2 regions of the Clostridium sardiniense genome follow, and region 1 is predicted to be linked to the other one. Evidence: riboswitches for the same ligand, from Rfam matches in the RefSeq annotation. Region 1 holds a riboswitch; the other holds the start of a gene.

Region 1 (4,225 bases):
GAACATCTACTTTAAATATTAAGAATTTGTTTATCATTATAGCCAGTAAAACAGCCACAATTATAGGAGGTAACCACTCTCTTATAAATTTATTATCCATACTTCCCCTCTTTATACCCTTTAGTTAATTTTTTATATTACTTCATTCTTTATTATATCCTCATAGCTCTCTCTTTTACATATAACTCTTGCTTCTCCATCTTTAACCATAACAACTGCTGGTTTTGGTATTTTATTATAGTTGTTAGACATTGAATATCCATAAGCTCCTGTTGACATCATTGCTAATAAGTCACCACTTAAAACTGATGGTATCTTTATAGCATTTAATAATATATCTCCTGATTCACAACATTTTCCTGATATTGTTACCTTTTCTTTTGAATCATATATAACTCTATTTGCAACAATACATTCATATCTTGCTTTATAAAGCGCTGGTCTAATATTATCTGTCATACCTCCATCCACTGATACATACTTTCTTATTGATGGAATATTCTTTATTGATCCTATTGTATATAATGTAGTTCCTGCATTCCCTGCAATTGAACGCCCTGGTTCAATTACAAGTGTTGGAGATTCTAAATTAATTTCCTTACATACTGCATCAACTTTATCTAATATAGCACCGCAATATTCATTTGTTTCTCTAGGCTTATCTTCCTTGCTATAGTAAATTCCAAATCCACCACCTAAATCTAACTCTCCAATTAAATATCCTGTTTCATCTTGTATTCTCTTAATTAAATTAAGCATTATTTCAGCAGCATCTTCATATGGCGTTAGCTCAAATATCTGAGATCCTATATGACAATGTAACCCACATAGATTTACATTTTCTAGTTTTATCGCTCTTTTTATTGCATTTATTATATTATCTCCAACTGGTGCAAACCCAAATTTTGAATCTATCTGACCAGTTTTAATATACTCATGAGTATGTGCTTCTATCCCTGGAGTTATTCTAAGATAAATATTTTGTGATCTCCCATAATTCTTTGCCATTTGATTTAGTTGTTCTATTTCAAATAAATTATCAACTACGAATGTTCCCACTCCTAATTGTACACCCATTTCAATTTCTTCTAATGTTTTATTATTTCCATGAAATAATACTCTATCTAACGGAAAATTTGCTTTGTATGCAGTATAAAGTTCTCCCCCTGATACTACATCCAAACAAAGTCCTTCTTCTTCAATTAATTTACACATTGCAAGAGTTAAGAAAGCCTTGCCTGCATATGCTACTTTATTTCCTCTTTCTTTACATTTAAAAGAAGTAATATACTTCTTACAATTATCTCTTAACAATTGTTCATCCATAACATATAGAGGTGTTCCAAACTCCTCTACTAATTTTGTTGTTTTTACGCCTCCAATTACCAATGTATTCTCTTCTGTTTTCATATTACCAAATAGTTTCATAATGATTCCTCCACTCTATTTAAGTAAAACAAAACGCCACAGATTAAACTGTGACGGGTAATAGCGTGTGGTTATAAGGTCTATTATTACGTATAAGAATATTACTTACTGCTAAGATGCAATAGGTGAAATAATCATTGTAACTTTTTAATCCTTGTAGCTCTCCACGATATGTGACAGTGATGCATATATTATATACACCCCCAGCATAATTACCTTTGCTAATAATTACACTTCGGCCAATCTTCCTTTCATCTTTTATCATAGTCTGCAAAACTCCTAAAGATTACTCTTAATCTTGGCACCTCTACCCTAGGTTTGTCTTCAATTTTATATTATATTTTATACAACTTGTACTAATTATGATACCATATTTTTATTAATTTACAATACTTTTTTGAAACTTTTTCTAATTTTTTCTATAATTTTCTTTCTCTGTAAACATCCATTAAATCCCCCATTATTTCCGCTGATGATGGTGGTGTATAACTTATTGCATTTGCGCCTGCTTCTATTGTCTCTTGAATACTTTCTTGTGTTGGCCCACCTGTTGCTATTATAGGTATTAATGGATATTCTTCTCTTATCCTTCTTATTATTTTAGGTGTATCTTTTCCACCTGATACATTTAATATAGTTGCTCCTGCATTTAATCTTTCTTCTATATCTGTATCTTCTGAAACAACAGTTACAACTACCGGTATATCTATTGTCTTTCTTATTCTCTTCACTATGCTATTTGAAGTTGGAGCATTTACAACTATTCCTATTGCTCCTTTAAATTCTGCATCTAATGCTAAGTTTACAACCCTTCTACCTTGAGTTATTCCCCCACCAACTCCACAAAATACGGGAACATCCGCAGCTGTTATTATGGCTTCAGTGATTTTAGGCTGGGGGGTAAAAGGATATACTGCCATTATTGCGTCTGCATTTGTATTCTTTATCATTGCAACATCTGTGGAAAACATTATAGACTTAACTCTCTTCCCAAATATTTTTATTCCACTACACTTCCTTATAATTGCTGGTGCTTCAATTATATGATTTCTCAAAGTCCCTAAAATCTCAGGTACATACCTTTCATTATCCTTATTCATTATTATCCCTCCAAAATTATGTATTAACTTTACACTATATTATATATCCAACTTTCCTTTGTGGAAATATTATATAGTAATATTTTAATTATTTTTCTAGCTAATATGACTAGTTTTGTAATATAATATTTACAAATAATAGAATAAAACGAGGTGAAAAGACTGTGATTGGAAAGAAAAAACTCTTCTTACCATATAAAATTTTATTGGTTATTTATTTATTTTTTATAGTTACAGCCTTTATTATTAATTCACCCCATGAGATCTTTAATGGTTTGAAGAAAATTCTCTTAACCCCTGACATATTAATTACTGATTATGTAGAGATTGGTGGCATAGGAGCTACCTTAGTTAATGCAGCACTAACTAGTATAATAAGCATCTTTATATTAGTTCTTGTAGGTATAAAACCAAATGGTTCAACAATAATGGCTTTATGGCTTATGACTGGCTTTTCTTTCTTTGGAAAAAATATTTTAAACATATGGCCTGTTATGTTTGGTGTTTATCTTTTTGCAAGATATCAAAAACAACCACTACTTAATTACACATTAGTTATGCTATTATCCACAACCCTTGCACCAACAGTTAGTCAGCTTAGCTTTACTTCAGATAACCCAATCTTAGGATTATTTTTTGGTTCAATTATTGGTGTTTTTATAGGATTTGTTTTAACTCCTATAGCAACACACTGTATATCTTCCCATGCTGGATATAATTTATACAATATAGGTTTTGCATGTGGACTACTGGCAACTCTATTAATGTCTTTATTTAGATCAATAGGCATTGACTTTAAGACTCAATTAATTTGGAATAAAGGTAATAATGAATTCTTTCTTGTATTTATGATAATAATATGCCTTTATTTAATTGGTATTGGCCTTTATTATGGAAGAAATACAAAAAATAATTTAAAAAGGATAAGTAAACAATCTGGTAAACTTGTGTCAGACTTTTACCTACTTTTTGGAGAGACCGCTTATATTAATATGGGAATAGTAGGTCTATTTGCTACATTCTATTTACTACTTATAGGTGGAGATCTAAATGGTCCAACCCTTGGAGGAATATTTACCATAATAGGTTTTGGATGCTTTGGTAAACATATAAGAAACATAATACCTGTTATGATTGGTGCAACTCTTGGAGGGTTTATAAGTATCTATTCCATATCTGACCCTGGAATATTACTTGCAATACTTTTTAGTACCTGTTTAGCTCCTATAGGCGGTAAATTTGGCTGGAAGATTGGTATAATTTCAGGAATACTTCATGTAGCATTAGTTACAAATGTGGGGTACTTACATGGTGGTCTAAATCTTTATAATAATGGTTTAGCCGGTGGATTTGTAGCTATGATTTTAATACCTATTATTACTACATTTAAAAGAGAGGTTCGTAAGGATGAAATTTAAAATTGAAAAAAATCTTAGGATAATAAATGAATTAATGTCCTTTTGCTATCACTTTTTAGCAGAAGACATAACTGTTAATGTAAAAAATATAGATAATACATCTAATATAACTATAGATGCTATTATTGATAATTTCCCTAAAGATGATTATGATAACTTAGTTCAAACATTGAACATCCCTCGTCAGCATGAAGTTGAACAGTATTACTGGCACCTTGGTGGCGAAAGTGAATTTGATTGTGAACTTTCTCTTGTAGGTATGATGGTTGATAGCGCAAA
Region 2 (4,225 bases), on a different contig from region 1:
TAAATATATATAGTTATCTTTATAATCTATTTTTATATCTTGTCTATCTATTCCTGGAAATTCTCCTTCTATTAAGTATTTATCGTTTTCGTCTCTTATATTAACTTTTATTATACTATCCCCATTATTATAACCTCCATTGAATCCTTCACTAAAAGTCTCATTAACCTCTTCCAAAAAATTCGAATTAAATAAGCTATTAACTATTCCATCAATTAAATCAGTATTGTTTATAACCGCATTAAATGTTTGAGTAAATATATTAGTCAGGTCATTCCCACCATTCATAATATTTCTATTCATTATACGTCTCCTAATATAAATTTTTCCTCTATATAAGTTATTATATTTACACATATGATGACACAAATAATTTATAAATTATAAATAAATCCCACAGGCTTTACTTCCGTGGGATTCTATATTATTAAAAATAATTTTATTCTACATTATCAACAGGTTTTCCTATAAACCTTACTGCCACTGTAAGTACTAATATAGCAACTGGTAAGATAATATACACTGGTATATTTAATCCTGCTGGAATGTACCCAAGTAAAATCGTCGCTCCTCCAACAAATAATGCATACCACATTTGTGTCTTAACGTGTTCTATGTGATCACATCCCGCTCCCATGGATGATAAAATGGTTGTATCTGATATAGGTGAGCAATGATCTCCAAAGATCGCTCCAGTAAGTACAGCACTTGTACTTATTACGATATACCCCATTTCTGGTGATATTGAATGTGCAAGAGGTATTGCAAGTGGCATAAGTATTCCCATTGTTCCATACGCAGTTCCAGTTGCAAATGATATTACTGCACCTAGAATAAATATAATACTTGGAAGTAAGAAAACTGGTATTGAATCTGAAAGTAATGTAACTAAGTATTTAGCTGTGCCTAAATCTTTTATTACTGAACTTAATGACCAAGCAAGTAAAAGTATTACACCAGTGATTATAAGACCTTTCATTCCATCAATCCATACATCTATGGCTTCTGAAATTGTAAATATCTTTTTGCAAACAGCCATTAATATAGCAACTATTGATGCAAATACTGCTGATTGGAAAAGTGCTGTTGATGCATCTGCTGCACTAAATGCTTGCTGAATAGCTTGGAATGAAAATGGTGAATTAGTAAGTACTCCTTGAAGAGCTACATCATTTCCTGCCATTATTGATGAATATCCACTATAGTAAAAGCTTACAAGCGCTGAAATTATTAATGTTCCAATTGGAATTATTGCATTCCATACACTTAGCTTTACCCCTGCTTTAACTTCCATCTCTTCATTTACAGTTATGCTTTCAAGCTCTGCTTTTTTATCTTTAATTCCTTTTCTTGCTCTAATCTCTGCTTTTCTCATAGGTCCAAAATCTCTAAGCATAAGTGTTGTAATTACAACAAAAGCAAGTATTAATATATTATAAAATCTAAATGGTATAGTGTCTAAAAACACTCCAAAAGCATCTACCTCTACTCCTATTTGAGTAAATGAATCATTTATAAGTCCAACTTCAAGCCCAATCCACGTTGATATAATAGCAAGTCCAGCAATTGGAGCTGCTGTAGCATCTATTATAAAAGCTAGTCTCTCTCTTGAGACTTTTAATTTATCTGCGACAGGTTTCATTATAGGTCCAACAATTAGTGAATTTGCATAATCATCAAAAAATACTAATAATCCTAAGAACCAAGTTGTCATTTGAGCGCTTCTTGGCGTCTTAGCTCTCTTAGCTAATGCCTCTGCTATGGCTCTTGCCCCACCCATCTTAGAAACTAGATTTATAACACCACCTATAGCTAATACTTGAAGTATAATTCCAGCATTCCAAGGATCTGCAAGTGAATTTAGAACCCTTTGGATAAAGTCTAGAAATGCTTGAATTAATGACGTAAATGCATTATTATCTACTATTTGAAGCATAAAGCACCCCGCTAATGCCCCAACGAATAACGAAATAACAACATTTTTAGTTATAAATGCTAATACAATTGCAACTAATGGTGGAATTATCGTCCAGATACCAAATTTATCTGCATTTATAGTTCCAGGATCAACCTCTGCTGCAAAAGCAACTGTTGACATACTCATCATTAAGATGAATGTTAATAAAAATACTAAATAACTTCTTTTTTTCATGATTGAATCCCCCTCAAAATAATTTTTGTGAATATTAGAGGCCCATCATTTATTGCTCTTTAATGCAAAAAAGAACCTTGAGATAACACTCAAGGTTCTACTATATACGTAAAAATCCGTTGAATGATAGCTCACCACAATATAATTGTGACAGTCTTATGCATATTCTACATAAGCCCAGGATTATAGCATTAAAGCATTAGCTATATCCTTCGGCGACATCTCCTTTTCTATCATCTCTAAGTGCTTACCTCAATGATAGTACTCTTAAATATCGCGCCTCTACCTCTTCTCATTATTCACTTATTAAATTAATGCTATTATACATTATTTTCAAATTATTGTCAATAATTTATTAATACTTTATCTTTATTTTATTAACATCTGCTCATGAATGCTTCTATATCTTCTACACTCTTAATCATATCTCTAGTAAGAACCTCGTGTCCACCATCTGTTATTAATACATCATCTTCTATTCTTACTCCTATTCCTTCTTCAGCTATATATATTCCAGGTTCTACTGTATATACCATACCTGCTTCTAGAGTAGTATTTCTTCCTGGATTTTCAACATCATGAGTATCTAGTCCAAGACTATGACCTATACTATGCCAGTAGTATTTTGATACATCTTTCCTATCCTCTATAAGACCAAGTTTTATGCATTCTTCAGCAATCCAATCCCTTGACTTCTTATTAATATCTAAGAAGTTCACACCTGATTTTAATTCATCTATTACTCTTTCATTAACTCTTAAAACAGCCTCATATACTTCCTTTTGTCTAGCTGTAAATTTTCCGTTTACAGGGAAGGTTCTTGAAATATCCCCATTATAATAATTAACTTGTGCTCCTAAATCAAATAATATTAAATCTCCATCCTTAGCCTCTGAATCATTATCTACATAATGAAGAATTGTGGCATTTTTACCTGCTGCTGCAATAGTCTTAAATGCATAATCACGCACTCCCCTTCTCTTACATTCAAATTCAAAGTACGCTTCAAGCTCATATTCTTTCATACCTGGTTTTATATTTCTCATTATTGATTTAACGCCTTTAATTGTTATATCAATAGCTTTTTGCATTTCTATTACTTCTCCAGGACTCTTTACTAATCTTAAAGGAGCTAATATAGGAAATATATTTTTTATAGTTACTTGTGAATATCTATTCTTTAATTCATTGCAGAAAGTATTGCTTACTGAAGGAAGGCTATTAAAACCATCTCTTTCTAAGTCTAAGTATATAGTTTTTTCTACACTCTCATTTAAAATTTTATTCAAATAACCCTTAAACTCTCCTAAGTATAAAACTTCTTCAATCTTATTTATTTCATATACTTCTTCTTTTCTTATAGTTTTGCCTAGCCATTTTTCTTTTTCTTCATCAATTTCCTTTATAAACATCTTTGCAGTTATACTTCCATTACTCTTTTCCATGACAAGTATATGATCTTCTTCATCTATTCCTGTTAAGTAATAAAAATTTCTATTTGGTGTAAAATCATATTTTTCATCTGCTGTTTTCTTTGGTGCATTACCAGCAAAAAGAATTACTAAATCATTATCCTCTAGCTTTTCTGCTAACCTTTTCCTATTTAATTCAAATACTTCGTTTTTCATATTGATCCCTCCAAATGTTTATTCAACAGCTAATACCCTAACCTTTATTACTCCATCTATTTCACTCATTTTATATAAAAACCTTTTAACATCGCCTTTTATCTTAGAAACATCTAGAGTTATAGTAACATTAGCTGTCATGTTTATTGGTATATCTTGATTTATTGTTAATATATTTAGTTTTCTAGTTGCAATAAAGTCTAATACCTTTGATAATACTCCTGATTCATGAGAAAGCAATAGTACAATTGTTATTTTTTTGCTATTAACTCCTTCAGCCATTGGGTAAACGGCATCTTTATATTTATAATAAGTACTTCTACTTATACCAACCTTCTTTACCCCTTCTGAAATATCCTTGACCTTTCCTGTGTGTAATAATTCTTTTACTTCAATAACCTTATAAAATACGTTTGGTAATACATTCTCATTAACTATGTAGAAT

The links. Region 1 has a riboswitch for lysine ahead of lysA (diaminopimelate decarboxylase). Riboswitches for the same ligand answer to the same signal wherever they lie in the genome.
Region 2: another riboswitch for lysine. It lies ahead of K5V21_RS11125 (Na+/H+ antiporter NhaC family protein); the one in region 1 lies ahead of lysA (diaminopimelate decarboxylase).

What each region holds. Positions count from the first base shown of each region.
Region 1 is NZ_JAIKTU010000001.1:24,624-28,848, reverse strand. It holds gene lepB (signal peptidase I) at 1-100, opposite strand, end outside; gene lysA (diaminopimelate decarboxylase) at 133-1,428, opposite strand; lysine riboswitch at 1,578-1,746, opposite strand; gene K5V21_RS00150 (hydrolase) at 1,848-2,528, opposite strand; gene K5V21_RS00145 (DUF1576 domain-containing protein) at 2,693-3,946, shown strand; gene K5V21_RS00140 (hypothetical protein) at 3,936-4,225, shown strand, end outside.
Region 2 is NZ_JAIKTU010000008.1:135,366-139,590, reverse strand. It holds gene K5V21_RS11130 (Hsp20 family protein) at 1-303, opposite strand, end outside; gene K5V21_RS11125 (Na+/H+ antiporter NhaC family protein) at 440-2,152, opposite strand; lysine riboswitch at 2,272-2,445, opposite strand; gene K5V21_RS11120 (aminopeptidase P family protein) at 2,530-3,780, opposite strand; gene K5V21_RS11115 (ACT domain-containing protein) at 3,799-4,225, opposite strand, start outside.